Regions from separate parts of the Paenibacillus gansuensis genome, predicted to be linked through region 2. Evidence: riboswitches for the same ligand, from Rfam matches in the RefSeq annotation. Region 2 holds a riboswitch; each other region holds the start of a gene.
What was found. Region 2 has a riboswitch for cobalamin ahead of ACFSUF_RS24925 (cobalamin-binding protein). Riboswitches for the same ligand answer to the same signal wherever they lie in the genome.

Region 1 (10,645 bases), on a different contig from region 2:
AGCCTGATCCGTTCCTTTCCGGACATCATTCGCAACGGGGTTCATTCAGACGGAATCAACGTGCCTCCCTACACGAATAAACAAGTTCGGGATGTAAGTAATTTTGATACGAAACAAAATCCGCCGCTCTGTCCTATTTTATATTTACCAACCGAAACTACCCATGTAGACGCAGTTCATAACCGTCTTAACGGTTTGGATACGGTTTCGCTGTATGCGCCCATAACGTTTCCTGTACAAGACCGGCAAATGTCCATTCCGCTTCTGTTCCAAGATGTCACTTTGTCCGGAAGCTGGCATTCGTACACTCCTTGTAAGAATCTTAAAGGAACTGGGATTACCGCTGAACACTACGGTACCTTTTTGTTTCACTTTCAAGAAGTGCAGCTTACGTTAACCGTTGATTTGGACACTACTTTGTCAGAAGCAGTATCCGTTCAGGTCAAACTTACCGACCTGAATCAGAAATGGTCATCTCAGCCTGCTCTTCAGAACATAACGTTCGAAAGCAGCACAACGCAGGCCCAGCAGACGGTTGTCTTGTCTCTAATGCAAAGCGACGTTGTGATGCAGCAATTCCGCGACCCGGCAAAACAAGGGCTCGAAGGTGAGGAGCTTTCCAAGGAGATCCTCTCCGTAATCAATCAGATGCTTGCCAAAATCATGGATATGTAAAGGAGAGACAGGCATGTCGAATACGTTAATCAGAACGGGAACAGGGTTGTTTAATCTTCTTTTGAGCAAGTATACGGACAGCAACAAACAAGACTTCGGCGGAAACAAAATTGTGGATGTGCTGCAAATGGAAATGGTGTACGGACTGCAAGGGCCGCCGACGGTCTCGTTTTCCCAGGACCCGTCCGGTGGAATCAAGATTTCCTTTTTGTTCAGCCAAATGCAGCTTCAATTATTTGAGTACCGGAACGGCGAAAGAGGAAATCTGCAAGGAACCTATCAGGTTCCGGTTACTGTAACGGGACTATTGGCTCTGAAAGGCTCTGCCTTCACAATGACGAATCTGGAGGCTGTCCCTGCTGCGGTAGGCAGTTTGGATGAGAAAGTGGCGAAATTGTTCAATGAGCAGATCGTACCGCAGTTTCAAAAGCAAATGTCTTCGGTTCCTCTGCCTGATTTGGGCAAAGTGATCGGTGTTCCGATTGCAATGCAAGGGCTGTATCTTGAGAACGGTGCGCTTCACCTTCAAGCACAGGCTGGAGGTTCGGGCGGTAATGCAGTTCTCCCTCCGGAGCCGGAAACAGGGGCCGTCATTGCCGTAGCGATTGCATCGGACTTCATTCATGATATGGCCGCCTCCGGGTTTCCGGGTGCCAGCGCCCATGCCGGAGCCAAAAAGAGCAAATCGGGCTTTGGCTATGACGGCGAAGCCAGGGCTAGTGCGGATCAAACCAATGTATGGATAGCTGACGGTGCCGGTTACGGGACATTGCGCGTTTCAGCAAGCGCAAAGGGCGGAATCGAAGTGTTCGGCAAATGGGTCGAACCGGATATTTCCGTATCCACGCACACCCCTGCGCTGAATCTCAAACTGATAACCGACCATACGGCCCACAAAGCTATTGCGAAAGTATCCATGGACGGCTCGGTGTCATTTGACTTTGGGCTTCCCGGCGTACTGGAAAAAGCGGCAGACAGCATCTTATCGCTCATTAAGCCGCTGGCGGGAGAAATCACGAACGCAATAAATGCAGGATTGGATCAAGTGAATATAACAATGTTTACTTTGCCCGAACAAGTACCGGGGACGGATCTGTCAGCCGGACTGAACTTCAGGCAGCTCGGTTTCTATGGCAACTCTGCTTATGCTGTAATTGAAATAGCTTAATTCGAAGCCCGTTACAACGAAGGGGGCTGTCCCGAAAGGTAATTTGCACCTTTTAGGACAGCCCCCTTATTTCACATCGTTAACAAAGGCGAGCAAAACTGCGTACGCAGACTCAGTCAGCTAATCCAGCACGGCAGCCGGAAATGTCTTTGTCGTTCTTGCTGTAGGAGATCAGTGTAATTTCCTCGCCGAGCTCTTCGCGCATGCGGGATTCCAGCTGCCGGATTTCCTGCAGCAAGCCGGCGTGATCTTCCAAATCCGTTACTTCATAGGCATGTCCTTTTCCTACTTCGTGATCCATTAGGGCAACCCTCCTTCTATGTACGTCTTCTAAAAGTAGGGTTCCCTTTGGCGGCGCTCTTAAACAAATTCGCCTTTGGCGACGAGAATAGAGCGGCCGCCGACTTGGACCTGAATGTCCGAATTTGACTGCATCTGCCCAGCCTTTAGGTAAAGAAGGGAAGGGCGGGCGATTTCATACCCCTGTTCCACTTGAGTCTCAACAGACTGTTCCCCGAAATACCGGTACTTGACTAAGTAGCCGGCGAGACAGCCGTTCGCGGAACCCGTGGCCGGATCTTCAGGTACGCCCAGTGATTCTACGAACACCCGTGCATTCAGTTGATGGTTCGCATCATATGTCTCCGGGCTGAACACTAGTACCCCGCCGGTTCCTGCAAGGCGCTCGAGATCGGTATAGACCGTTTTGTCTTTGATGCCGCTTCGTTTGACAGCCTCAAGCGAGGTTAACGGGACAATCACAAAGGGCACTCCGGTGGAGACTGCTTGCGGCGTAAATCGACGGTCGGCGTCGCCGGGTTGCAGACCCAGCAGCCGCTCCAGCAGGTCCCACTCAAGCAAGGTGCCGAACTCGGGAGAATTCTGCTGCATCCAGAGCATTTCAGGCTCACCTGGCTGGGCCGGGTTATCTTGAGGCGGGGCTGTCACGGGAATTTGTCCGGCTTTCAGATTAAGCACAATGTTCTCGCTGTCGGGGCCTGCAATTTCCCGGCGAAGTACATACGCAGTTCCAAGCGTCGGATGTCCTGCGAACGGCAGCTCTTTTTCCGGAGTGAAAATACGCACATCATACCCGCCGTTAACGGGCTCTTCGGAAAGAATGAACGTAGTTTCGGAATAGTTCATTTCCTTGGCGATTTTCTGCATTTGTTCCGTAGTAAGCTCCGCTCCACCGCGGAACACGGCCAGCTGGTTCCCTTCATACTTGCGTTCCGCAAATACGTCCACAATATAAAATATCAAAGTTGTCACGTGAACACTCCTTCTGTCCTATTGGCATCAACCGGAGAAGGAGCGGGGGACTTTCCTTCCGCCGGCTATAGCTCGTCCCAGTTCAGGTTTGAGGATTTGCTGTAGTTGGTTACTTTTTGCTCAAAGAAATCAGTCTTCATGCCGTTCATGTTGCTAAAGCTTTCCACCCATTTCAGCGGATGCTCCGTTACTTCCGGGTACAGTACCTCGATCTGCAGTTTGCGCAGCCTCTCGTTGGACAGGAATTTAATATACGCATCGATAATTTCTGAAGTGAGCCCGGGGATTTGATTGGAAGTTATGTATTGTCCCCACTCGATTTCATGCTCTACCGCTGTCCGCATCATCTCCCGCAGCTCTTCAATGAGCTCATCCGTTACCAGTTCCGGGTTCTCCCGTCTTATTTCCCGGAAAATACCTTGGAACAAAGCCAGATGCGTCAACTCATCCCGCTGAATATACTTGATTTCAGATACCGTACCGAGCATCTTTCCTTGCCGTCCGAGGGCATAGAAAAAGCTGAACCCGCTGTAAAAATAAATGCCCTCCAGGATGTAGTTGGCCATAATTGTCTTGACGAGATTGCGTCCGGACGGGTCCTCGATAAACTGCTCGTACAGGTCGGTGATGAACCTGTTACGGCGTAGCAGATGTTTGTCTTCCCGCCATTCGTTGTAAATCCGGTCTCTAACTTCGGCTGGGCACACACTATCCAGAATATAGGAGTAGCTTTGGCTGTGTACCGCTTCTTGAAATGTCTGCACGGTTAGGCATAAATTAACTTCCGGGGCGGTGATGTATTCGTTGATGTTGGGCAAATTAGCGGTTTGGAGCGAGTCCAGAAAAATCAGGAAAGAGATAATTTTATCATAACTTTGTCTTTCTTCATTGGAAAGATGTTTATAATCCTTTGCATCCTGCGCGAGAGAAATTTCCTCGGGGATCCAAAAGTTGTTCATCATGGTGCGGTACATTTTGGTGGCCCAGTCGTATTTCACATTATTCAGCTCGATCAAATTCGTCGTGTTGCCCCCGATCATACGGCGCTTGCCCCAGTCACGGTCGCCGTCTTCGTTAAACAATTTCTTTTTGGTCAGTTCCATGGTAGTCCTCCTGTGTAGGTGATTAGTTGATAGGTATGGGTACTGCGTTCCATTCTGCCTTCATCATGACGAGCAGCTCACGCAATCCTCTACCTCAAGGCTCTGGTTGCGGCAGTAGTAGACGGTTTTCAAGCCGTGCTCCCAGGCGGCCATATACAGTTCCATGAAGTCCTTGGCGCCAATATCCGGCGTGATGTACAAGTTGAACGATTGCGCCTGGTCAATATGGCGCTGGCGTTTCCCGGCAGCGGCGATGCTCCAGCGCTGGTCGATCCGGTGAGCCTCCTTGTACAGCCAGAACGTGTCCGGCGTCAAGTTCGGCGCCGTTTGCGGAACGACCGCGTTCTTCTTCTCCTCGACGAAGAACTTGTTAAAGATCGGGTCGATGCCCGCCGTTGAGCCGGCGATCAGCGACGTCGATGCTGTCGGAGCAACAGCGAACATCCAAGCGTTGCGCACACCGTAACGCGCAACCTCCGCCTGCAGCTCCCGCCAAGCCTGGGAATCGTAACCGCGTCTTGTGAAATACTCGCCGGTCTGCCACTCGCTGCCTTCAAACACTTCATACGCACCTTTTTCCTTGGCTATCTCCATGGAGGCTTTGATCGCATAGTAGCTGATCCGCTCATACAGCTCGTCCGCCCGCTTCACATGCTCGTCGCTTTCCCAATGGATGCGCTCGTTTACCAGCCATTGGTGATATCCGCTGGTGCCCAGGCCGACAGCACGGTATTTCTTATTTGTGATTTCCGCCTGCGGTACAGGGTAATGGTTCAAGTCGATGACGTTATCCATCATCCGCATTTGGCAGCTGATTACCTTCTCCATGTCCTCGTCTGAATACACCCGGCCCAGATTGAGAGAGGACAGGTTGCAGACGACAAAATCACCAGCTTGTACTTTCGCCGTAATGACACCGTCCTCATGCGTTGTGGAGATGAACTCGGTTGCGCTCATATTCTGGCATATTTCCGTACACAAGTTAGAGCAGTAGATGATGCCCTTATGCTTGTTCGGGTTGGCGCGGTTCACCGTATCCCGGAAGAACAGGAAGGGGGTACCGGTTTCAAAGGCGCCGGCCAGAATCTTTTTCATCAGCTCAATCGCCGGAACCTCATCCCGCGACAATCGGGACTCGTTCACGCAAGCTTCATACTTGGCTTCCCATTCCTCGCCCCAATAATCTTCAATCGAGTACCCCATCACCGTACGCACTTCATGAGGATCAAATAAATACCAGGAGCCGCGCTCCCGCACCCGCTGCATGAACAGATCCGGAATACACACGCCCGGGAATATATCATGGGCCTTCATCCGGTCGTCGCCGTTGTTTGTTTTGACATTCAGGAAATCAAAAATATCCTTATGCCACACATCCAGATACACCGCCGCCGCACCCGAACGGACGCCAAGCTGGTCGACGGCTACCGCGGTATTGTTGAAGTTTTTGACCCAAGGGATCACACCGCCAGCCACGCCCTTAAATCCGCGGATATCGGAGCCCCGGCTGCGCACTTTGCCGATGTAGATGCCCATGCCGCCGCCATGCTTGGAGACTTGCGCAAAACTCTGGTCGGAGTGATAGATTCCCCACAGATTGTCCGGGACCGTGTCTATAAAACAGCTGGACAGCTGATGGAACGGCTTGCGCGCATTGGACAGGGTGGGGGTGGCTACGGTCATCTGAAGCTTGCTCAGCGCATCGTAGAATTTTTTGGCCCAGCCTAAACGGTCGGTCTCCTTCATGGCCAAATGCATGGCTACGCCCATAAACAGCTCCTGCGGCAGCTCCAGCACATCCCCTGTGAAGCTGCGGATCATATAACGGTCGGCAAGCGTTTTCAGCCCGATGTAATTAAACAGGTAATCCCGCTCAGGCACCAGGTATTCGCCCAGTTCGCGGATTTCCTCACGGGAGTAATGTTCCAGTATATATCGTCCATACAAGCCCTTGTCGGCTAGATAAGTGAGCAGAGAATAGAAGTCCCCATAGCCGAAATGCCCGTATTTGCGGTGGATTTGTGCCTCTTTGTAAAGATCGTATACCAGCAGCTTCGCGGCCACGAACTGCCAGTCCGGCTGATCTACCGATGTTTTCTCTACAGCTACTTGGGTTAAAGTACGTTGAATCTCTTTTGTTGAAATATGCTGGCGAAAATGCGGCAGCAGCGCCGTTTCCAGCTCTAGAGGATCGCAGTTTTCGTAGCCTTCGCAGGCAAAATCAATCACTTTTTTCAGCTTGGCGAATACCAATTCTTCCTTTTGACCGTTGCGTTTAACAATTTCCATGAATGCTTAAGCTCCTTTACTAGACGCGGAATTATAGAATACAAAAAGAGCAGAATCCCCGAAAGGATCCTGCCCGTTATTGAACAATGTCAGCTTAGCCCGGCCATGCACGTTTCATCCGAAACGACGCCATCAGCCGTCTATCATTCAAGCACGCTCCTATCTCCCGTAGGTTGTCGTTGTGCGTCAGAACAGGCAGGTCTCCTGGCTCCAGCATCACCGCTTGAACGCGCCTTCCCAGTCTATGAAAGACCAGTGGCAGCTTCCCGTTCAAACTCCGCTGTTACAGTGGCGGGACCGCATCGGCATTGAACCGATTTCCCTATTAAACTTCAGGCTTACGCCTTAAAGTACCTATTCCCACAATATGTAGTTGTCGTTTCCTAAAGATATATCAATATATAGTGCCTGTCAAGATCTGAAAGTTCATATATTCGTAGTTGGTAAAATAGCGCCGGATTTAGTACACTGTTTATATCGATCAACCGATGAGGCGGACGGGAGGTGGCAACGTGGCCAAGAAGTATTTCACACTGCAAGAAGCAAATGACCTGCTGCCCCTGATGAAGGCGGAATTGAAGCAGCTGCAGCAGATTAAGCAGGATTTTGAAGATAAATATGAAGAACTTGAGTTATATAAGAAAGTGTTTGCAGCCAAGCAGGTTTCCGATGATTCAGACTCTTTGTTCACCTTGGAATGCCAAATTGAATTTCTGCAGATTGAAGCGAGAACCCATTTGCAGAATTTTGAGAGGCACGGCGTAGAAGTAAAAGATATTGATATGGGACTTATTGATTTTCCTTCCATCCTAGGCGGCGAAGAAATCCTGCTCTGCTGGAAGCAGGGCGAGGAAAGAATCAGCCATTATCACGGGCTTCACGACGGCTATGCCGGGCGAAAGCGGATTGAATAGAACAAGAGAGCATGGAGACGAAGCTGCAGCCGGGATATAGAAACCGGGGCAGCTTTACGTTTACCCTTTTGAATACGATTTGTTCGTCGGCGGGCGGGGCTTGACATACGCTCGCCGAAGCCACTTTTGATTCTAACGAATCCTACAAGCCCTATTTGGCGAAAAACAGGGTGTTTCCCATTCTAACGAATCGTACCATCGTTATTTCCATGAAAATGCGCCTTTGGGGCAGGAAATGAGCCAAATAAGGTGTGTACGATTCGTTAGAATCCGGAAAGCTCGAGTTGAGCTGAAATAGCGTGTGTACGATTCGTTACACCGGCGGGCCCGGCTTGCCAGTGCACCATAGGTAGGATTACATTAGTTAAATTAGGCAGGAGGCTCATCGAATTGATAGTCAGTACAGGAAAGAAACCGATCAGAATACCCTCCCTATGGACCATAGTGCTTCTGATTGCGGTTATGTTCAGCATGCTCGGATGGGCTGCGCCGGGCACAATCAGCGCCCATGCGGCGCTGACCGGAACCGCGCCGGCAGCGGATGCCCGTTTGGAACAGGCGCCGGCGGAAGTGAAGCTTACGTTCAATGAACCTTTGGAGAGCGAGTTATACAGTATAAGCGTATGGAATGCCCGGGGGAAAGAGATCGGCGGAGGAAAGGCTACGCTCAGTGAGGACCGAAGGGAGCTGACCAAGCCGCTGCCGAAAACGGGTACCGGTGTGTACACGGTTTCCTACCGGGTTATTTCTGCAGATGGCCATCCTGTGGAGGGCGCGTATATATTTACGGTGGGAAATCCGCCGGCATCGGAGGAAGTGCCGCTGTTCCCGATCGAGGGGCATGAGCTGCACGAAGGGAATCATGCAGGGCATCACAACAGCCAAGTTAGCTGGGATATGAGTTTGAGGGAGTATGTTCAGTTCGGGGTACGGATCGCGTATTACGCTGCGCTGCTTATGCTGGCCGGCTGGGTGCTGTGGACGGCATTGCTGCCACGGGGTTCCCAGGAGCTGCAGACATCTATGAAGGACGGGCTGCTGCAGGCGCAGCGTGCACAGCTGCTGTTGCTGCTGTTGTACGTGTTCGTGCACGGGTTGGCTTTGGTGGATACCGGCGGTACGAATCTGTGGCTGAAGCTGCTCACCGGAACAGATGTGGGGCGCTCCTGGCTGATCTCGCTCGTTTGGAGCATGCTGGGGTTTGTGTTGATCGGCCGAAATAAGATCATCGACGCAGTCTGGATGCTTGGCTTGCTTGGCGCGAAAGCGATGACGGGGCATGCGGCGGGTTTTGATCCCAAGGTGTACACGGTCGGCCTGAATTTCCTGCACTTGTTCGGCTCGGCCGTTTGGGTCGGCGGCGTGACGCTGCTTATGCTCCAATGGCGCAAGCTTGGGGAAGTCAAATCACTTTATGTTGCTTCAGTGTCACGCGGAGCGCTTTGGTCCATCGTACTGCTGATCGTTACGGGGATATTGTCTACGCTGGCCTTTTTGCCCAAGATAGAGTATGTGCTGTACACACAATGGGGCGAATTTCTAATCGTCAAAACTGTGCTCGTACTCATCGTCCTGATCATCGGGGCCTATATCCGGGGACGGATGAAACGGAATAAGCCGTTGTCGGAGCTGTTAAAGCTGGATGCGGTGGTGATGGCCCTTATTATCGCCGTCGTCGGGATTTTCACCTATATCAGTCCGCTGCCTGCGAACGAACCGTTCTATTACCATGAAATGGGCGAAAAGCAGCATGGGACCATGAGCATTTCACCGAACGTGCCCGGGACGAACGAGTTTATTGTCAAGGTATTCCTGCCTGAGAATACAGGAGAACCGAAGAATATAACGCTTCGCCTGCACCCGCTGGACAAGCCGGAAAGCGGAGCGATCACCGTGCCTGTCAAGCCCTACAAGGACGAGGAAGTCGACTCCTTTACAGGCTTTACGAAGTATACGTATAAGGTGAGCGGGCCTTATCTTCCTTTTGCAGGGAAATGGCTGGTAGAACTGCGGGTACAGGATCCGGAAGACAACGAGAAAGTATACAAGCAGGAAATGAGGGTGTACTAGCCGCCTATGTCCTACAAACAGATCAAATGGCTGATTATGGCCGTTCCGACGCTCACGATCGGGTTATGGGAATACATCAGGCACAATGTGCTCACCTCTTACATTTCGATGGGGCTCGGCAACTGGCTGGCCCCTCTTCTTGTGTTTCTGGTTACCGTTGCGTTCCTGCTGAAGCTGTTCGACATTCTCGAAGATGCACAGGAGCAGCTGGAGGCTGAGAGGGCGGAGAAAGCGGTGCTGGAGGAGCGGGAAAAGCTGGCCCGGGAGCTGCATGACGGCATATCCCAATCCCTGTTTCTGTTATCGGTCAAAATGGACAAGCTGGAACGCGAACAGCCCGCAGTCAAGGAGACGGGGACGTACCATCAGCTGCGGCGTACCATCCGGAAGGTGTATGAGGATGTGCGCCAGTCCATAGCTAATCTCAAGGTGCAGGCAACACCGGAAGAGCTTCCATGGCGCCAATCCTTGGAGGGGCTTCTGCGGGAATTTACGGAGAATACCGGAGTGGACGCGGAATTGTCCTGGAAGCTGGAGGAGGAACACCTGACCCCGAAGGAAAAAGTGGAACTGCTGGCTTGTATCCGTGAAGGGATGATGAATGTGCAAAAGCACGCCAAAGCCTCGAAAGCCTGGTTGAACGCAGGCATGTCAGATTACGGGGGCTGGGAATGTACAGTGACGGATGACGGGCAGGGATTCGGCAGCGGAAGTCCAGGTGTAATCCAGTCTGCTGCATCTAATTTCGGGCTTGGAATTATCGAGGAGCGTTGTGCATCCATGGGCTGGGCATGCGGGCTTGAGCGGACGGAAGGCAGGACGACGCTGTGGATCCGAAAGGAAGGAAAGGGATAATGGCGCCTATTAAAGTGGTAATTATAGACGACCATGAACATGCCCGGGAAGGGATGCGGGACATCGTCGAAATGGATCCTTCCTTCGAAATTGCGGCGGAGGGACGGAACGGCCGGGAGGCATTGGAGCTGACGGAGAAGTGGATGCCGGACCTGCTGCTGATGGATATTCACATGCCGGATATGGACGGGTTGGAGGCGACCAAGCGCATTAAAGAGCGGTTTCCTTATGTGAAGATTGTTCTCGTGACCGTATCCGATGACGTGACGCATTTGTTCGAAGCGCTGCGGAAAGGGGCC
Region 2 (10,645 bases):
AGGACAGTTCCTCGGCGTAAGCTTCATGGATGCGGGCCAGCACCTGGTGGACTACCGGACTTTTGCCGTCCTGGATCAGCGAATCTACAGCCCGGCTTGCCGCCTGCTGCAGCGCAGCGAGGATGTCATCGACAGAACCTGCATTCATTATCCATAGCATTTCCTGCCGGAAGATCTCAGTATGTTCCGTGTGTTTGATTTCCTTAAGCTCCATCTTCAGCCTTACCATAAATTCAATGGAAAATGCCTGAATCGAGTCCAGAGTCACTTCCGGCATCTCCTGCACCTTGCGAAAATCTTCTTCTAACCTGCGGCAAAAGCTGTCTTTATCTTTGCTGACCAGCCACTTGGCATAATCGCCCCAGACAAACGGATCGCGGAGGACGCCGGCCTCGCTTGGCGAAGAAAGCTCAGTATAGTCCATCCAGACGGCCCCGGGATGCACCATGAAGTATTCGAGCGCTTTTTGGGCATTGCGGTAGCTGATATGAGCCTCATCCGGAAGCAGCTGCACTGTTCCCAACGATACCCGGACCATACCCAGCGGCTTCAGCTGTTCCATAATCCTCTCCAGCTGCTGCCGGGCCTTTAACTTCCCTTCGTCGGGATCATCGAACGTAAACAGCAGCACCGTATCCCCTTCCATGTTGGAAAACGGGATGACGTCCTGCTGATCTCCCAGCACTTGGATGATCAGCTCCAACCTGTCCGGAACGTCCGGACCGGTACGGACTATCGCCGCCAGCAGGCGGGTGTGGTCCCAACGGATGCCGAGCAGCCTGCCTCTTTCCTCCATTTCCGCCTGGGCAATCTGGCCGGTCAGCCAGCGGTACATAATATGATCCCGCAGCATCCGGGTATTCTGCTCCTGGATAAACTGTTCATCCTTCCGCATGTTCAATTTATCGATCGTTGCCGCCAGCGTCCCCTGAAGCTCCTGCAGATTGATCGGCTTCAGGAGATAATTTTCGATCCCCAGCGTCATCGCCTCTTTCAAATAACGGAAATCGTCGTAGCCGCTCAAGACGATGACTTTCAGCGCAGGATGAAGGACGCGCGCCTTACGGATGAGCTCGAGGCCGTTCATCTCCGGCATGGAAATATCGGTAATCAGGATATCGACCGTCATCGGCCTCATCCGTTCCAGCGCCTGTTCGCCGTTCTCGGCATGGCCTACGATCTCCAGCCCCATGCCGGACCAGTCTACAATGTCGTACAAGCCTTCTATAATAAACGGTTCATCGTCCGTAATAAATACTCTATACATCTCCGTTCTGTTCCTCCTTCCCGTCCGGAAAAGACAGGCTGACCGTCGTCCCGGCTTCCGGACCGCTCTGAATGTCAAAGGTGCAGGTCTCGCCATAGAAAAACACGAGCCTGTCCCGTACGCTGCGGAGCCCGAACGACTCGCTGTCCTGCTCCTCTGTTTCCAATGATTTCCGGACGGCATCCAGCTTCGCCGGACTCATGCCTCTCCCGTTGTCAGCTACTGTCATTAGGATCTTGCCGTCCCTCCTTGAAACATGAATCGAGATCCAATTGTCGTCCCTGTCTGTGCGCAGGCCATGCACGATGTAATTCTCGGCAAGAGGCTGAAGCAGCATCTTCATCATCGGGACACTGCCAAGCTGCCTGTCCCAATCGATCTCGTAAGAAAACCTTTCTTTGTAACGGATCCGGAACAGCTCCAAATACAATCGGCAGACCTCGATTTCTTCACTGAGGGTATAATCCGTTTTGCGCTGCACCACATTCTTGAACAGCATCGATAAGCTGTAGATCATCTCCCCGACATCCGAAGCCCCCTGCGACACGGCGCGCATTCGAATTACTTCCAGCGTATTGTACAGGAAATGCGGGTTGACCCTGGCTTGCAGCGCCGCCAGCTCCGTATGCTTCTGCTTGATTTCGGTTTTATAGACCCTGTCGATATACCGGGTCAATTCATCCAGCATGTTATCGAAGCTCCGCGCGATTTGTCCTAACTCATCTTCCCTCGGGTCCTCGATCCGCTCATTCATAATACCGCTCTGTACTTTCTTCATGAGACGGATCAATTGATTCGTCCGTTTTGCATAGCTCACGATAAACAACGTCGGCAGCAGAATCGCAAACAAGATGCAAACCGCCGCAATAGCCGTTATTTTTTCTTTCAGACCGGTATTCACTTCGGCCAGCGCTTCCTTCGGCGAAATGGCAACTACGGTATAGCCCGCCTCGTTCTTTGCCAGTGTATTGACATACGCTTCCTTATCGAGCATGACCGTCCCGCCGGCATTCATTACCTTATCTTTATAAGGATAAACCTGCCCGTAATACCGCCCCCCGGAATCAAATATTACATTGCCCGCAGCATCAAGTACAACGATTGAGCCTTTTAGTTCCTTCTCTTGAGCAAGCGACCTAAGGATACCGTCCGAATTCATGTAAACTTGAAGCTGGCCTGTATTCTGCAGCGTTACCTTGTCGTTGATCGGAACCCGGATGGAGTACAGCCTCGGATCATATTGTTCGATCGCTTTGCGGATCCATACGTTAGGTACCGAGACGGGGCCGCTCTCCGAAGCCATGATGTCCGGAACAAACGACCGGGATGCGTTCGTGGGAATCAGCTTGGCTAAAGTCATCGGACGATACCTATATAGAAACTGCTGCTCAGCGCTGTAGACGATCAAGTCCGAAATATCCGGATCGCTCTCCGCTTTTCGTTTGAAATACTTCAGTGCGGCGGCGGACGATGAAGACATATAAGTTTGATCTTCATAATATTGGTCGAGACGCTTTTTTACATAATCCTGAAAAGGCAGCCGCAAAAAAGACGTGATATCCGCCGCCAGCGCGTCATCCGTATAAATATCGTTCACCATTGTCCTTACGGCAACGTACTTCTCCGTCAAGTAACCGTCTACGCTGGCCATCGCTTTCTGCTGATTATCCAATTCCGTTCTTATGATCGATTGGGACAGGAAATAATAGGTGAAGTAGGAGAACGCAATCGTTGTAATCACAATGATCACGGAGAATAGCAGAATTATTTTGGTAAACAGGTTGTTTTGAAAATAATTGCGGTATACATCTTTCAACCTCACATTAAGCCACTTCTTTCTCTGCTGTAAAGCGATTTCATTTCCTTAGTATAAACGCTCTGCCCCAATTAAAAAAGAAGGCACAGTCAATACTTACTCGGTGTTACCGGTATCCGAGACCCGTCTAAGAAAAGAGCCAGTCTAATTTTCATTTTTCCTATCCTAAGCTATAATACTTGTAGGAAACGTACAACATCATAGTTTCATAGCCGATAGGTGCCTTATGGGATTCTTTCTGTAAGGTTAAAAGGGAAGCCGGTGCGAATCCGGCGCGGTCCCGCCACTGTAATTGGGGAAAACCTCGTGAAACCACTGTTCCTCCAGGAATGGGAAGGTGAGGTGTATATCGTAAACCCGAGAGCCAGGAAACCTGCCTGTCAGCTTAGCCAACAACATCCTTCGCGGAAAGGAGAGGCCCAATTTAGGTAAGAGAAACGCCTTTTTCCTAAACCGGTACCTTTATTTCCTTTTGGGAGATAAAGGTTTTTTTCGTTGTAGAATTAGTAGAGGAGCCAAAAATTATGAGAATTGCATCCTTATGCCCTAGCAATACGGAACTTTTAGAATACTTAGGTTTGTCAGACAGCGTGGTTGGCGTAGATAACTATTCTGATTGGCCGGAAAACACCAAACGTCTTCCAAGACTTGGCCCGGATTTGGATATTGATATGGACGCGCTTGAAGCGCTTCGTCCTGATCTGGTTGTTGCATCTCTTTCTGTGCCGGGGATGGAAAAGAACATTGCCGGTTTGAAGGAGCGGGGCCTGTCGCATATCGTTTTGAACCCCAACAGTCTGGGGGACATCGGCCAAACGATGTTGCAGATCGGCGAGGCGACAGATACGTTAGTCCGTGCAAAAACTGCCTATCACAAATACAAGGAATCATTGGATTTCTATGCGGAGTTAAGCAGTACCATAGCTGACCGTCCGACTTTGTACTGGGAATGGTGGCCAAAACCGGTGTTCACACCAGGGGGAGCTAATTGGCTGACGGAGATCAGCGAGCTTGCGGGTGCACGAAATGTGTATGAAGACCACACCGCTGCCAGTGTACAAACGGATTGGGATGATGTGCTTACCCGTAATCCGGATTATATCTTGCTCGCTTGGGTAGGAATACAGCCTCATCTGGTGAAACCGGACACCGTCAGGCAGCGTCCCGGCAGTTCGAAATTGCAGGCAGTGCAGCAGAATCAAATTCATGTTATGGAAGAGCCGCTTTATTGCAGGCCGTCTCCCCGCCTCTTCCTGGGTTTGCAAAAGCTTGCTTCCATTTTGCACCCGGAAGTTTTTCCTGCCTATGACTCGGCAAAATGGGAGAATCGCTATGCAGACTAAAAGAATCCTTATAGCGGGAACCGGGAGCGGGGCGGGCAAAACAACAGTAACCATCGGGTTAATGGCGGCTTACCAGCGCCTTGGCTATACTGTGCAAGGGTTTAAATGCGGTCCGGACTATATAGATCCAACTTACCATTCGGCCGTAACCGGCAGGAGTTCGCGGAACTTGGACAGCTGGATGTGCCAACCGCACACAGTAAAGGAAATTTTCAAAAATGCGATCCAAGATGCAGATGTAGCCATCATCGAAGGAGTCATGGGATTGTTTGACGGGAAAAGTCCGCAAAACAATGAAGGCAGCTCTGCCGAGATTGCCTTGATTACAGAAACTCCCGTCCTGTTGGTCGTGGATTGCGAAGGCGTTGCCAGAAGCGCTGCAGCAATTGTAAAAGGGTTTCAACATTTCCATCCGGAATTGCAAATTGCTGGTGTCATTGCGAATCGGGTTGGAGGTGCAGGGCACTATGGGTTAATCAAAACAGCCATCGAGCAAGAATGCGGAATACCGGCGCTTGGATATTTAGAAAGGGATGGCACATTACTCATGCCGGAGCGGCATCTGGGTCTTATTCCTTCCATTGAGAGGGGAGAATTAGCACCCTTCTTTCAGCTGCTGGCAGACACGATATCCAACACTTTTGATTTGCAAGGAATAGAGAACGTTATGGCGGTAAACCCGATAGAAATCCAACATTTGCTGTTCCCAGGCCCCTCCGCTAAACGCAAGGTTACAATTGCAGTTGCCAAAGACGAAGCATTCAGTTTTTATTACCCGGAGAATTTGGAGCTGTTGGAACAGTATGGTGCGGAAATTGTTTATTTCTCACCTTTACGCGGAGAACTGGTTCCGGATGATATCGAGGGCTTGTACATTGGAGGGGGATTTCCTGAAGAGTATGCTGCAGCGTTATCCCAACAAGAAGCGGTGCATGAATCGGTTCGTAAAGCAATAAGCAGCGGTGTTCTTACCTTTGGGGAATGCGGCGGCTTTATGTATTTGACTGGGGAAATTATCGCTTTGAACGGTGAACGTTACCCCATGGCAGGTGTTATTCCAGGGAGGGTAAGAATGCAGGACAAGCTTTCTGGGTTTGGCTATCGCTATATAAGCGGAAGAGACCGCAATTTCCTGTTGGGTCCTGCCGATCAGGCTAAAGGGCATGAATATCATTACTCTACTTTTGAACCTGACGGAGAATGGCGGCCCGCATATGAGACAAAAGGATTTCTGGATCCCCAGTTGGAAGGATACCTTTCTTCTAATGTTGTCGCCGGATATACCCATATTCATTTTGCTTCGCATCCGGAACTTGCAGACCGCTGGGTAAAAGCTTGTGAAAGATTAAAATTAGATCGCTCTATTTATAAACAATAACAAAGAGCCGTCCTTCCCGGGTTCCCGGGTGGACGGCTCTTTCTAAATAGTGTGGATATATTAATGCATCACCATTGCTACCTCAGGCTGCTGGCCGGTGTTCTGCGCAGCATTCTTAGGCTTTCCCAGGAAGAAGGCAATCAATATGCCCAGCACGGCGATACCTCAAGGACGTAGAACGTATTATTTTTAGTGCGGTTTATGTGTCAAATTAATTCGCAGGCTCAACTGGAATGCCGATGTTCTCGTTCCGAAGCAGCTTTTTTGCTTTCTCGGAAAGTTGATTATATGTCTCTTCAGGAATCTGAATGCTTCCTTTTTGCGGCGCATTCGCTGCAGATGTATAAATTAATGCAACATTCGGTCTGGGGTGATTTGAGCGATTTGGCGTACCCCGATGCCACATTCGATCGTCCCTGATCAATATGGATCCGGCAGGCATCAATACTTTAACAGACTGCATATGTTCAGCAAGTTGAGGTTTGTTGAAAGAATTCGGACCATACCAGTTATCAGGGTGCAGATGCGTTCCGCCCGGCCATATTTCCATAGGCCCATTCAATTCATTCACATCGACAAGCGGGAAGTTGACAACTAGTTTAATGATAGGCAGGTTAACCGTACATCGATCTCCATATCTCGAACCCGTGTCGGAATGTACTTTTTGCGGTTTTTTGCCCCCTTGTACGGATGTATTCGAATGAAAATAGTTCAAGACACAGTCATCGCCAAGAATCTGATCCACTACATCTGTAACAAAAGGATGAGCAATAATTGCTTCATCGCAAAACGGCAGCCTAAAGGGTAAGTCAAAGCCTATATGGTTTGTGTCATTATGAAATCCGACTTCCGGATTTAATTGATGCTTTTCCATAGCTGGACCCAATATTTCTACAAATTTGTCATACAAGTTTTCTACTTGAGCTCTAGGAAGCACTTCTTCAAATAGTACATAACCATTCACTTTTATCAACTGAACTGCTAGCTCAACTGTCTCTGGAAGCAGCTTCCCGGCAGCCATTTCTTCCTTGCTGATTCTCATAGTATCTCCGTCTTTCTTATAAGATTTGTATATTTCATTAAAAAATATAAAGATTCCAAATCATTCATGCTACGATGCATCTGATATCTCACATAAATGTTAATGTTGAGGTGCTGAATTTTATGCGAAATATGGTTATTTTTATGATATGTTGATGGTATCAGATAAATAGCAGCGTTAAAATAAACAAATTCATTCAATTTTGTATATTTCATCAATGAAAATTAGAATGGTGGTCTATTATGCTGAATATTGAAGGCGTTTATCATGATGTTCATCCGAAATGGAGCATTGGTAAAGGCCGAGGGTGCGATACGCTCGTTTATGTTTCCGATGGGAAAGTGTTATATTGTGTAAACAATGAACGTCTGGAGTTGGAGAAAGGAGAAGTTCTCTACATTCCTTCTAGTATGGAGCGTGCTTGGATGAGCCAGCCAGGTAAACTGCACCAAAAATATACTATTAATTTCATATGGGAGGAACAACCGCCGGAAAACACCCTCCATATCATAAAAAAAGACGAGATGTTACGGATCAAACCGCGTAATGCGCCTTACTATAAACAGCGATTTGCGAATCTGTTTATCCAGTGGCTGGGGAAGAGATCATATTTCGAGCTCATGGCTAAGTTTCTCTTGTCGGAACTATTCATACTGATTGCCCAAGAGAGCACTGAACATCGGGCTTCCCCGTCCAAGGAACGGCTAGTATGGAACATTCAGGACTATATGCTGCATAATTACCGGAAGAACATAACTATAGAAGAATTAGCTTCACTAGCAGAAATCTCACCGAATTACGTAACCGTGTTGTTCAAGTCCGTGGTTGGTACCACACCCATACAATACTTGCATCAAATTCGAATCAATACTGCCTTGGACTTGCTGAAAAATACGCAAATGACAGTTGGAGACATTGCGGAGTATCTTGGATATTGTGATCAGGCTTATTTTAATCGCATATTTAAAAAATGGATGGGAATCGCTCCTAGCCATGTAAAGTAACTGATCCATCGTCTTTGAACTCTTTCATCGCATTCTTACCTGTCCGATTGTCTTGAACCTTTGCTTATGTTATTCGTAGGCAAAATGAGCAATAAATCGAGTATATTAAGCAATCAACCTGCTTTTGATGTGAGGAAGTTCACGTTATGATAGGAACAAATAACGATTCCTTACCTAAATGGAGGTTGCGCCCTTGACGCTTAAAGGCATGACAGAGGAACAATTTATGATGTGGAACAGAGACGGTTACCTTGTATTGCCTGATTTTTTGAGTGATACTGAAGTAAGTGAAGCAAACCGCCGGATGGATGAAGCATTCCGCCGTTTCAAGGAACAAGGCCGGGATAATCCCGAAACGGCCAAGTTGTCCAATGTCGAACAACTGTCAGGCATTATCGAACATGACGAGCTGTTTCTTGAGTTGATGGAGCATCCGCGAATGATGGGCTTCATCAGAGACGTGATGGGGGACTCGTTCGTTATGATCGACAACGATGCCTTGATTAAGCCGCCGAAGAAAGCAGCCCATACGAATTGGCACCGCGACACCGATATCCGATATGAGCGCAGCGAGAAGCCGTCCCCGTTCATGGTCAAGATATTCTATTTCTTGTCCGACGTCAGTTATGAAGGCGGGTGCCTGGCTCTACTGCCGGGCAGTGTACACATGCCGGACGCCATTCTTCCTAAGGTTGATGTGCAGGAAGACATGCCCGCTCACGTCCGCATGAATGTGCGCGCCGGTACAGCCGTTCTGTTCCACGGCTATCTGTATCACTCGGCACTGAACAATCACACGGAACATACGCGCCGCTCGCTCATCTACAACTATGGACCGTCCTTCCTGCGGACCTGGCCGGGGTATGAGCCGTCGGAGGAATTGAGGCTGCGCTCCTCATCCGCTTCGAACCTACGCCGTATGCTGTTGGGCATGACACCGTGGATTGAGGATCCAAAGGCTTTCCAGGACTAGCTTCAACCTAGCTCTCTTACCATCCAACCCGCCGGCCGATGCCGGTGGGCTTTGTTGCTATAAATGACGAAAGGTGAGCCTCGATGACTTCCGTTTCATATGAACGTGTATTTACGCCCGGCGATTTTGCCCGTGCCCACCTGTTTTTTCCGTTACTGGGCGGCTATGACGAAGCGGACCCTTTGTTCTCCTTCGAGCGCGGCCATTATCCGGCCTACGAGCTGCTCTTGATCGAGCGGGGGAGAGGTTCGATCAAACACGGCGGAGTATGGATTCCGCTAACGGAAGGCGATTGCCTGCTGCACGATATGCGCGTTCCTCACGCATACAGGGCCGATGCGAGCGATCCCTTTGCCATGTATTATATCGTGATGGACGGGTTGGATATCGAGCCCTTGTGGCGGCGGTTCACGTCTGCGACCCATGTCGTATTTGCCTCCGCCGACGGACCCGTAGGCATGAAAGATACCCTGCTGCAAGCACTGCGGCTGCTTCGGGAAGACGGTATGACGGCAGACGCGGAAATTCCCCTTTCCGCCTTGTTGTACAGGCTGCTGGTTCAAGCACTGTCCCATTCCGGCGGGTATGGTGACAGCCCGGCCCGCAAGCCCGAAGTGCTCGAAAAAGCCCGCGCATTCCTCGATACCGAATATTTGACGGTGCGGCAAATCCGGGAAGCCGCGGACCGGGCCAATATGAGCCTGTATCATTTCATCCGCCAGTTCCGGCGGCATTACGGGACTACGCCGAAGGAATATGTTCTGCATAAGCGGATCCACCACGCTAAGCGGCTACTGCTGCGCACGGAGTCCCCCATTGCGGACATTGCAGAAGCTAGCGGTTTTCCCAGCTATAACGCGTTTCTTCACTCGTTCCTGCGGACTGAACGGCAGTCGCCTGGCGAATACCGCAAGCAATGGCAAAAAAAATCCCCGAAAAGCGAAGGGGAAATTATTACATAGCATCACAAAGAGCCCCTCTGCATGGAGGGGCTACTTTTCCTACGGAATCCTTTCAGCTGCAGATCTGTTTCGTCAGTGTTCCGGGCTTCAGTCCACCTAGGGTTATGCCGGATAACAACATCGTACCGCAATCATCACCAATTCCGGTTGCGCCCCCGGTCACAACAGCCCTTTGACCCCAGTAGAGCGGCACTTTAATCCACCCATAGAATAGGTGGATTTTTACGGTGACAGCCGCGTACCCGTTACATTCCCGTCGCTGTCGATCCCGGTCACCTCGGCAAACCCTTCGTAGACGACTGCAAGAATCTCAGTCTCCAGTCGCTCGCCCGGGTGAAGAAGCCGGTGTGTCCCTTTTTCCGCACCTTCGACAACGCTTACCGGGTAACCGGTACATGGCTCGAGTACGACGGTATGCAGCTCCCGCCAGCCGCCATAGGTAGCAAACAGCCAGCAGCAGGGCAGCACGGCGGGGTCAAAAGCAATACCGAAGCCGACACCGTCCCCGGTATTCGTCAGTGCGCACCACCCCGCCTCGAGACCGGTTGCATATTGGAACTCGGCTGCGCCGGACGGAGCAGGAAGAGTATGCCTCATATCGTGCCTCCGGCCTTCCGCATCCAGTGCGTAAGGCCATTCATATATAAACCCGTGACGGCCGATCCGGGCAGAGCCGAAATTCTCTACATAGACGGAAGCCGCCGGCAAATCGATCCGGCAGTGCTCGTCTACCGCCATCGCTGCATGAAGCTTCCATAAATAAGGAAAGGCGGTTCTCCCGTTGTTCTTGATCACATGACGGAAATGCAGGCAGGATTCGCCAGCCTTGAGCGTAATCCATTTATCCACCCGTACGGCGA
Region 3 (10,645 bases), on a different contig from region 2:
TCCGACCACTGTTCAATTCAGATTCTTTAGCGCTCCAATCGATAGGAAGAAACTCCGCTTCCACACCCATCTTTTCGGCAGCCGCCTTAGCATAGTCTATATCGAAACCGACAATCTCGTTCTTGTCGTCCCGGAAGCCCATAGGCGCGAACTTATCGTCAATCCCGATCACCAGCTTGCCGCTGTCCTTAGAGCTGGAACAAGCCGCCAGCAGGCTTGCCGATAGAATTAATACAATGAAAATTGCTGTAAAACGCTTCATGAATGACTGTCCCCTTTGTTATCAATGGATAAAATGCTTTAGTACGTTACCACGTTATCAGAATCCCAATATAACATAGAATGTCGGTTTATGTCGACCCATGAAACAGAAAAAGCCTGATAGATTCCGCATCAAAAGCAGCTGCGGAATCTATCAGACTCAAGGCGGATCAAATGATTAGGAGGTTAATACGGCTCTAGCGGCTCTAAACTGGTTAGCAGCTTCTACCATATGTCTCAAAGATTCTACCGTTTCGTGCTTCCCTCTCGTTTTCAGGCCGCAGTCCGGGTTAATCCAGAACAATTCGGGATCCAGCACTTGCAGCGCCCGTTCGATCATGTTGGACATTTCCTCCACGGACGGCACGCGGGGACTGTGAATATCGTATACGCCTAGGCCGATTCCCTGCCCGTAGCGATGTTCCTCAAAACTGGAAACCAATTCGCCGTGGCTGCGGGACGTTTCAATCGAAATCACATCCGCATCCATGTCCCGGATCGCGTCGATCATATCATGAAATTCGCAGTAACACATATGCGTATGGATCTGCGTCGTATCCCGAACGGAGGCTGTCGCTATACGGAACGCGTGCACCGCCCATTGCAGATACCGGTCTTTTTGCGATGCTTTCAGCGGAAGCCCTTCCCTTAAAGCAGGCTCGTCCACCTGGATCATCTCGATACCGGCCTGCTCCAGTGCCTGAACCTCGTTTCGGATGGCGACGGCGATCTGCGAGGCAACCTCGTCCCGGGGAAGATCGTCCCGGACGAACGACCAGTTCAGTATGGTCACCGGGCCGGTCAGCATTCCCTTCACCGGCTTGGCGGTGAGCGACTGGGCGTACACGGTTTCCTCCACGGTCATCGGGCTGCGGAAAGTTACATCCCCATAAATAACGGGCGGTTTCACGCAGCGGGAGCCGTAGGACTGCACCCATCCGTTCGAGGTAAAGACAAATCCCTCCAGCTTTTCACCGAAAAATTCCACCATATCCGTCCGCTCAAATTCCCCGTGCACAAGCACATCCAGGCCGATTTCCTCTTGAATTGCGATCCACTCCCGTATCTGCTCCTGCACGAACAGCCGGTAGCGCTCCTCGCTCCACTCGCCGCTGCGCCATGCTCTTCTAGCATTGCGGATCTCCTGTGTTTGCGGAAAGCTTCCGATCGTCGTCGAAGGAAGGAACGGCAGCATCCATTTCTTCTGCTGGAGCAGTCTGCGTTGGGCAAAAGGCAGCGCTCTGGCCGCATCCTGCTGCTGCGCATCGCGGGATGCTGCGCGTACCTCCTCGTTACGGCGCTCCGGAAGCGTGTTTAATTCCATTAGCGCCACCTTGTTGCTCAGAAGCTGCGCATCTTCTACCGAATTCCATCGGCCTTCGTTCACCAGGCTTGTGAGCAGTACCGTTTCGCTGATTTTCTCGTTGGCAAAGGCAAGCGCATCCAGTACCGCATCCGGCAGCAGCTTCTCTTCACTTGTGCTGACCGGCACGTGCAGCAGGCTGCAGGAGGGCTGGATCCAAAGCCGTTCCTTCGGAACGATTGCCGTAATCTCCGCAAGTACCTTCAGCTTTTGCTCGAGGTCCGCCCGCCAGATGTTGCGCCCGTCGATAAGTCCAACGGCCAGAATTTTGTCCAGTGGGAAACCGGACTTACGGATTTGCTCCAGCTGAACGGCACCGTTGCCGGTGAAGTCCAGCCCGATCCCGGCTACCGGCAGCTTGACCATCTGCTCATAGCGGTCCACCGCATCGAAATACGTTTGCAGCATCAGGTTGACCCCGGGTGCGGCTCCGCGTAAATAACTATAAATCTCGTTCACAAGGGCTCGGTCCTCTTCCGTCAGTTCTGTTACCAAAATCGGCTCATCGATTTGGACCCAAGCTGCTCCTTCCTGCTCCAGCTCCTTCAGAATTACAGCGTACAAGGGCAGCAGCTTACCAATCCATTGGCGGATGTCCTGAGCTGCATACCCTTTGGAAAGCTTAAGGAAGGTAAATAATCCAAGCAGTACGGGTTTGCCTGTGATGCCGAGCTCTTGCTTGGTCTCCCTGAATAATTGTAAAGGCCGGTTCTCCCGGAGACTCGGCTCTGTCCCGCCTAACTCAGGCACAATATAGTGATAGTTCGTGTTGAACCATTTGGTCATCTCGCAGGCTGCGGCTTCCTTGCTGCCTCTAGCCATAGCGAAATACAGTTCGTTTGTGATTTTGCCTCCATCGTCGAGCTTGGCAAACCGCTTGGGCACCAGCCCGAACATCGCCGCCGTGTCCAGCACATGGTCATACAGGGAAAAATCGCCGACCGGAATCAGATCCAATCCTTGCCGCTGCTGGGCAGCCAGATGGCTCAACCGGATCTCCTTCATCCTCTTTTCGAATTCATCCTCATCCGACCGGCCCGACCAAAAGCTCTCCAGCGCCCGCTTCCACTCTCTTTTCAGCCCGATTCTCGGGTATCCTAAACTCGTATTAACGGCTTGACTCATGTTGATGCGCCTCCTGTAAATTCAATTTGTTTGAACGCAAAAAAAGACATTCTTCCCCGATGTCAAAATGGGTAAGAATGCCTTGCTATAGTCCATGCGCAGGCTGCCATCTCAACACCTCCCTATCTCCCGTAGGTTAAGCAGTGTCGTCAGAACAGGCAGGTCTCCTGGCTCCAGTATCCTCATCCTCAGCGCCCTTCCCGGCCGTAAGGCCAGTGGCATTCTTGCTTGCTGAAAACTCCTCTGTTACAGTGGCGGGACCGCGTTGGCATTGCACCAAACTTCCCTATTAAGTTACAGCCGCCTATGTCTAGACATGCCGCAACACCTGTTCCCACATATGCAATTGGGTAATCTACAATATAGTACATCAGATTACTCGGAATTACAAGAAGAAATCTCGATGCTGGAAGAGAATATCCAGAATATCATGTATTTCCAGAGGGGCTCTAGCCACTCCCAGATTGTTTTGCACCGTATACAAGAAACTAAGATGGGAATACTTGGTGAGTATCTGACCAGAAGGAGAACGCGAATGAAGACCACTGAAAAAATATCGGGAATTCAGCTGAGTTTATTAGTTTTTTCCTTTATTGCTCCCACCCTGATTCTTGTCGCACCGAGTCTAATGGAAAAAATAGCCAGACAGGATGCTTGGCTCACGATTTTTCCTGGGGCTTTGATCGCAGCATTAAATGTTTGGATAATGATCATATTATCAAATCGTTATCCGGGACAGACAATTACACAGTATAGTACTCAAATTATAGGCAAATGGCCTGGAAAATTCCTGGGATGTTATTTTCTTTATTACTGGCTTAATTTTGATTTCATTATCCTTAATCAACACATACAGTTTATTAATACCGTTTTTCTCATAAGAACTCCATCTGTCATTGTCAGTCTAACGTTAGCACTCATATGCGGTATAGCAGTCTATATGGGTATCGAAGCCATCGCAAGATGTAATGAGTCTCTCGCCTTACTCATCTTTACTTTGCTCATACCACTTTTGTTCCTCATGCTCGCTGAATCGGATCCGGAGCGGCTCCGTCCTGTCTTAAGTAAGGGAGTCGTTCCCGTCCTTCAGGCGACTGTATTCCCTCTTGCGTACTTAACTCAATTTATTATTTTGGGGTGGCTTCTTCCTTTTTTAAATCAACCGAAGAAGGCAACTACATTTTCGTTTATCTCATTGTTAATCATTTCCGGCCTTTTCTGCATTACTATTTTACCTCTCATCATGATGTTTGGGCCGTTAACAAAAAAATTGGCTTTTCCCGTATTAAGCGTAATTCAGTATATAGGTATAGAAGGAAGCTTTGAACGCTTGGAGGCCTTTGCGGTAGCTATATGGGTTATGGGTTGCTTTATAAAAGTATCAATTACCTTCTTTATTATATGTATAAGCATAGCCCACCTTTTTAACTTGAAAAGTTACAGGAACTTTGTAGTCCCATTAACAATATTATCCGTGATAGGATCTGTTTCCATATTTGTGAATTATTCCACTGAGTTAGCCAGTTATCTAAGAAATACGTATCCCAGTTATGCATTTTTTACACATTTTATATTGCCCCTTTTCCTGCTTATCATTGATACGATAAAGAGGCGATGGAAGAAGTCAGTGCCTTAAATTCATTGCTGCAAAATCATTTTACCGATGTCCTCAAATAAGATTCTCGGAGGAACCGTTGTACTCGGTATATGAACCTGGGCAATCAAGAACGAGCCTAGGACCATACATAATCCCATCAAACAACAATATATTACAGCCGCTTTAAGCTGTTTTGCATTTAGAAAAATCTGAGCTTCATAGATGGTCCATCCCAGTATTAATATAACAAAAGTTACGATATGTACAACGAACATTATTCGGTCTCCTTTTGTTCGAAAGAAGAATGGACCATTCCCGCTCCTCTTATCGAAAGGTTTACTTCAATCGATATCTTTGATTCTGGAAACCGCTTATCCCATTTATTCTTCCAAATATCCCATTGTTCCGGATAATTTTTATATATTTCCCGTCCAAATCCCACGCTATCCGCTTTATATTCCTTCTGGATTTTAATTATAAAATCTTGAACTTGTTTCTTGGCTGCATCTTCTAACGCTTTTTTGATTAGTTTCAAGTTTTGGGGGTCGTTGATATCCAGTTCGGTATTATTCTCGACTAAATTCCCTTGACCTTTCAGTTGGATCTTAAAATGTACTGAATCACGTTGAATCTGCGTAATTATTTTACGATCGAAATGGTTTATAATCATCCCAACCTGCCCCTTACCTTTAGGTAATTTGGCAGTGAAAGGACCGTTCTTCAGCTTGCCTGTCACCCACAACTGCACTAGTGTATCTCTTTCATCTAATAAACCGGATAGTTTGAGATTTTTAAAAACGCCGGTCCCCGATACCCTAAATACTTGCTTATGCGGATCGTTTGAGCGGTTCTCTTGTTCAACCACCCCTACAACAGGATGAACCCCCTCACTTTCATATGCAATAAAAAAATCGCGCAAGGTTACTCCTACATCTTCTCCCGAAACTTCGATTCCTCTAACCGCTTCAATCGGTACTTGCTTTAAAGGAGAATTCAATTTCAGAATATTCCGCGCTTCTCCCCCTTTCACAACCATAAGATAGGTTTTCAAGCGATTCCTAGGATCATGAGTAAAAATATCCAGTACATTTTCAATTCCTTGTTTAGCTAAACGTTCACTAAGAAACACGACGCTGCGATGAGAGTAAAACAAAAGGCGTGAGCTTTTTTTCTGGAGATTGTCATGAACTTCATTTCCATTTTTGCCCTCTGCGGTTATATAGAAAAATTTGTTGCCGCTCCCTCCTCCATTCATTCCTCCTTGAATAGATAAGGGGACGGCGATTTGAATGGTACATAGCAGGTTACCATTGTCCGCCACATCTATGGCAGTACCCATAACAAATGCTAGATCATTAATCTCTGTACGATCCCAACACCCGCAAATGATAACGAATAAGAGAAGAAACATATATTTTAGTGATCTCATTTGTTATCCTCCAACTTTCAACCCAATTTCCCGGGAGTTGTTACTTCTGTCTCCCCTGTTGACGAAATTTCGCCCAAATCGGTATCCTAATCAAAACATCCTTCAATGCGGTAACCTTAAGCGGCGTTATTGGAGAAAAATAAAGAGCCCCGAATGATCGAAGGTTCGTCACGTGTAACATGATGCCTAGTAATCCTAGAACAATGCCATAAAGGCCCAGTGTCCCCGCTAAGAATAACATGGGAAAACGGAGTAATCGGATTCCGTTCGCAAAGGTGTATCGAGGAATCGTAAACGCGGAAATTCCAGTGATGGCTACGATGATTACTACCGGAGCAGATATTAATCCAGCTTGAACCGCTGCTTGCCCGATAACTATACCTCCAACTATACTTATCGTTGGGCCTATCTGTTTAGGCAGACGAATCCCTGCTTCCCGGAGGGCTTCAAAAATGATTTCTATAAATAAAGCTTCGATCATCGCAGGAAAGGGAACGGATTCCCTCGAGCCAGAAATACTAAGTAAAAGATTAGTGGGTATCATCTCCTGATGGAAGGTCGTAATAGCTACATACAGTGATGGAGCAAATATCGCAAAATTGATAAAGAGGAACCGAATCCATCGAACAAAAGTAGCTACAGGCCAACGAATATAGTAATCTTCACTTGCCTGTAGTCCTGTCCAGAACGTCATCGGAACAATAAGGACAAAGGGGGTAGTATCCACAACTATGGCTACTTTTCCTTCAAGCAATTCAGCGGATACCACATCGGGGCGCTCCGTGTTAAGCACTTGGGGAAATGGTGAAAACGGTTGATCCTCAATAAATTCTTCAATATAAGCTGAGTCGAGAACTCCGTCAAGCTCAATTGGCTTTAATCTTGTTCTAACTTCTTCAACTAATGTGTCCGGCGCAATACCCTTTAGGTATAAAATCGCGATTCGAGTCTGGGTAATCTCTCCTAAGGTGAAATACTCTACCTTTAATTGTGAAGTTTTAAGTCTAGAACGTATCAGACTTATGTTTGTGGAAATTTGTTCGATGAAGCCGTCTTTTGGTCCGCGTATTACCGGTTCGGATGACGCTTCCTCAAGACTTCTTTTGGATAAACCCGGAACTGAAACCGTCATTACGTTGTTGCTGTTTGTCATTAGAATGGCGGCATGCCCTTCTAAGACGTTTCTTATGGTATCCGACACTTTTGTAGAGTTATTCGTGGTTCCTATGGATATAATTTCATTTTTCATGTCTACTTCTTTCAACTGAACCGTATCCCTATTTACACTCTTTAACATTGGTTTAATTACATGCTCTTCAAGCATATTTTTATCAATTAAATTATCAATGTAAACAATGAGCCACTGAAGGTTATGCTTAACTTCAATCTTTCGGTATTCCAAATCAGAACAATCCTCAAACGCTTCTTTTAATATCTTTTCGTTTTGCTCCATGTCCGTTGTAAACTCATTTATATTGTCTTCTTCCAGGTTAGTAATTTTCATTTGATAAATATTTTTGTTTTTTCTGAATTCACCTCTATTAAACCGTCTCATGAAAGATCCTCCTGCTTACCTTTGTCATTGCTATTATTCCAAATAAAGTAAGACATATTCAAAATGAATACCACTTTGATGGATTTCATTCATTCAGGTTGCAACATGACGCCAATTAGAAAACGAACCCATGCCGACAACGGCTTGGAATCGTTTTAAAAGGATATTAAAGTAAATACATCTTCTAATTGAATGCTAATTAAGTACTTAACACTTTGATAGGTTCACTCATCAAAAAATCCGGATAACAATGGAGATAAAAAAAGATGACCCCCGTCCATACTTTCAGAACAGGAATCATCTTTTTTTGTCATGCTGCCTAACGTCTCTTTTAAATGACCTTGACAAGGGGGCTATTTAAATTGGCTGCTTACCCTTTGCTTTGTTTCGGCAGGTTATTTATCCTCATATTTCTTGGCTAGTTCCTGCAGATCTTTGTAATATTGCTGGTAAAGTTTTGTACGCTCTTTTTCGGTAGTTGCATTTTGAAGTTTAATAAGGAACTGGACGGTAAGCTTCTGGATTGCTGCCTGATACTCCTCTTGAGGGCTGCCATTATCGCCGCCGTTACCCGGTTTGCCCGCGGTTAATGTGAAGGTTTCCTCAGCCAAAGGGCGCCCCAGAACGGTAGCTACAGCAGTTACGCTGCCTGTAGACTGATTCTTCTCAATCGTAATGTCACCGTCTGATGTAAGTTTTGCTGTTGGAGTAGTCCCCTTCTTTACAGACCATTCCACGAGCATAGACGGAACTTCGCGCCCAAGCACTTTCAGATTGGCTTCAGCTTTTCTTCCGTTGCCAGTTTGTTTGGAAATATACGCTTCGGACTCAGTTCTCATGACGGCGAACAGCATCGCGTTACCCGCGGCGCGGCCTGCTGGGATCTTCGCTTCAAAATTCGCAGATGTCTCTGCTAAACTAGGTAAAATACCAGGGGACAGCTTTGCGTAGAAAGACAGAATCTTACCGATAACGTTGTCATTCACGTTAGGCTCGTCCAAGACATCTTTCAATACTTTTATCATAAACTCTTTTTTAGCTGCGTCGTCTTCTAAAAGTGCATAAATTTGAGGCATGTTCAGGCCCTTAATATGCTTTCTTACAATGGGCTCTACTCCTGTGTAGCTGTCATTACCGAAAATAAATTCAGCAAAATCAGACACGCGAATGTTCTGGTCTACTCCTGCCTTGAGGGCAAACTTTCGGGCCGTATCATTGAATTGGTTCTGCAATGCGATATTTTCCAATTCACTTCCATCACCGTAGTAAGTGATGGCCAAAGCTTGAACAAAGCCAAGCAGATCCTCACGGATTTCCTGATATTCGTCCGGTTGGAACAGGAATTTCACCTGATTCCAAGTTGGATTGATCAGATTCAAGTGAGCCGGATTGCTCGGGTCCAACGCTTTAACCTGGTCCCTGGCCGCTCTTACGTTAGCCAAATCTTGCGGATATTCCTGCGAGATTGCCACCAGGGCGGTCCGGATTTCCACCATTCTTGCTGTAATGGCAGGATCGATGAAGGTCGGGCGTGCTTCAGCCGCAGAAACGACGGATGCCAAACCTAACTTACCTGCAACATCTCCCGATAATACCGGAAGCCCTGATAAAAGCCCTGTAGACATGCTCATTGCCATAATCGAAGCGGTTACTTTCTTGTTCCATTTCATAATCAAAAATCACCTCATCTTGTATTTGGTCTTGAAGAAAGCACACGCCTGGGGAACGTGTGCCTTGCCATGGACACTACTTGTTGTGGCTGTATAACTGTTCTACACCGTTATCAAACTGTTTCTGCGCTGTATCCAGCACACTTTGGCTCGCGCCTTTTGCCGAATAAGTATTGTATGTCTGGTTAAACTTGGTGGAGATTTCGCTTAATTCGGACTTTCCCTGCTGCACCAATTGCTGTTTCTCTTCCGCTGTACCGGCCTTCATATACTGGACCAGCAGCTTCGTGAAAGCAGCTTCCGCTTCCTTGCGGAGTTCCTGGAAAGCAGCAACCGCCTCTTTATCAATCTGATTCTGAGTCTGGTTAGGGTTTTGAGGCTTGTCCTTGTCATTCTTGTCATTCTTGTCCGTTTTTTCTGCTTCCACTTTCGCTTTGGCCGCAACGGAAACCCACGACCCTTTTACTGCCGGTTTTACAACAGCTTTCGTCGGAGCCGCAGCTAACGCACCTGCAGCGGAAACATTCATCAGCAAGCATGCAGAAACCGCTAGTACGACATATTTGTTCTTCTTAATCATGAGTGCTTGTCCTCCTCAAATAAATCAATGACTGCAACATTTCTTACTCGGGCCATACAGCCCGTGAGAACGGTATTCTTTCTCACATAGGCATCAACTCCTCCAAGAATGTACCGTTTCCTAGTTCATCATCGAAGAAATTTGGGCTGCTGCACTAGCCTGCATCTCCGCCTTAGAGCTGTTATACTCTGATCTCCAGCGGCTTATGGCAGACTGGCTCCATCCATTCGATTTAAACTCACTGACAGCCGAACCGATGATCGATTCAAACTTAGCGTCGCAGGAGCTTTCGGCCGCAGCCACCTTCGGCAGGAACTTGCTCTGCAGTGTCTTTAAGGAAACGGAGCCTCCACTGACTTCGGATTTGATCTGACCAATGATAGCGCTGCTCTTCGAGCGGCAGCTGGACCTAAGGGAAGCCAGTTTCCCTTCATATCTCCGTTCCGCCGCCTTCCGGGCTGAGGAAGAGCCGGAGGTACCCGATGTACCGGTTGATCCTGATGATCCCGAAGTGCCTGTTGATCCTTTCGATCCGGAATTTCCGGACGTCCCGTTAGGCTTGGCCGCCGCTGTTTTCGGTTCATCTTTAACCTCGTTGTTGTCTTGCGACAAATCCGGATGATCCGAAGCCTTACCGCTTGTGTTTTTGTCACTGCCTGCAGAAACAACATTACCTGTATCCGCCGCATCGCCTGCTCCTGTGGACTGGGCCTTCTTCTTCAGTTCCTCTTTAATGCGGGCACGTTCCTTCTCGTCATATACGCCGACAAGTTCAATCGGATATTCGGGATCTAGAATGACTAATCCCTTTCCGTATTTATGGGTTACGGCACGCAATGCTTTAATCTCCTCAGGAGAAAGCTTCTTTAGAAGCAAATCACGGATTTCCTGTTTCTTCTCGTTTGAAAGCTTCTCTGTGGCATTGCCCTGCAAATACATAATTTCTTTCATGCTCAGGCCTGATCTCAGCAGCACAGCGGCCACATCCATCGCATCTTTAGAATTGATGCTCTGATTAGCCAGCTCTCCAGCCTTGTCCACAGCGCCGTAAAGGGGTTTAGGTAC

Region 1: linked by a shared signal. The riboswitch ahead of ACFSUF_RS00500 (ribonucleoside-diphosphate reductase subunit alpha) and the one ahead of ACFSUF_RS24925 (cobalamin-binding protein) in region 2 are both predicted to bind cobalamin.
Region 3: linked by a shared signal. The riboswitch ahead of metE (5-methyltetrahydropteroyltriglutamate--homocysteine S-methyltransferase) and the one ahead of ACFSUF_RS24925 (cobalamin-binding protein) in region 2 are both predicted to bind cobalamin.

The regions. Positions count from the first base shown of each region.
Region 1 is NZ_JBHUME010000002.1:63,571-74,215, reverse strand. Features, by position in the region: gene ACFSUF_RS00525 (hypothetical protein) at 1-675, shown strand, start outside; gene ACFSUF_RS00520 (hypothetical protein) at 689-1,843, shown strand; gene ACFSUF_RS00515 (hypothetical protein) at 1,956-2,144, opposite strand; gene ACFSUF_RS00510 (PhzF family phenazine biosynthesis protein) at 2,204-3,115, opposite strand; gene ACFSUF_RS00505 (ribonucleotide-diphosphate reductase subunit beta) at 3,181-4,218, opposite strand; gene ACFSUF_RS00500 (ribonucleoside-diphosphate reductase subunit alpha) at 4,282-6,507, opposite strand; cobalamin riboswitch at 6,685-6,880, opposite strand; gene ACFSUF_RS00495 (DUF2203 domain-containing protein) at 7,020-7,421, shown strand; gene ACFSUF_RS00490 (copper resistance CopC/CopD family protein) at 7,812-9,491, shown strand; gene ACFSUF_RS00485 (sensor histidine kinase) at 9,498-10,346, shown strand; gene ACFSUF_RS00480 (response regulator) at 10,346-10,645, shown strand, end outside.
Region 2 is NZ_JBHUME010000020.1:60,584-71,228, reverse strand. Features, by position in the region: gene ACFSUF_RS24935 (response regulator) at 1-1,267, opposite strand, end outside; gene ACFSUF_RS24930 (cache domain-containing sensor histidine kinase) at 1,260-3,089, opposite strand; cobalamin riboswitch at 3,284-3,478, shown strand; gene ACFSUF_RS24925 (cobalamin-binding protein) at 3,608-4,426, shown strand; gene ACFSUF_RS24920 (cobyrinate a,c-diamide synthase) at 4,416-5,804, shown strand; gene ACFSUF_RS24915 (phytanoyl-CoA dioxygenase family protein) at 6,016-6,846, opposite strand; gene ACFSUF_RS24910 (AraC family transcriptional regulator) at 7,089-7,850, shown strand; gene ACFSUF_RS24905 (phytanoyl-CoA dioxygenase family protein) at 8,044-8,823, shown strand; gene ACFSUF_RS24900 (helix-turn-helix transcriptional regulator) at 8,907-9,785, shown strand; gene ACFSUF_RS24895 (hypothetical protein) at 10,008-10,645, opposite strand, start outside.
Region 3 is NZ_JBHUME010000002.1:266,353-276,997, forward strand. Features, by position in the region: gene ACFSUF_RS01455 (amino acid ABC transporter substrate-binding protein) at 1-262, opposite strand, end outside; gene metE (5-methyltetrahydropteroyltriglutamate--homocysteine S-methyltransferase) at 440-2,749, opposite strand; cobalamin riboswitch at 2,890-3,096, opposite strand; gene ACFSUF_RS01465 (GerAB/ArcD/ProY family transporter) at 3,285-4,385, shown strand; gene ACFSUF_RS01470 (Ger(x)C family spore germination protein) at 4,621-5,775, opposite strand; gene ACFSUF_RS01475 (spore germination protein) at 5,816-7,330, opposite strand; gene ACFSUF_RS01480 (hypothetical protein) at 7,726-9,000, opposite strand; gene ACFSUF_RS01485 (hypothetical protein) at 9,077-9,580, opposite strand; gene ACFSUF_RS01490 (hypothetical protein) at 9,701-10,645, opposite strand, start outside.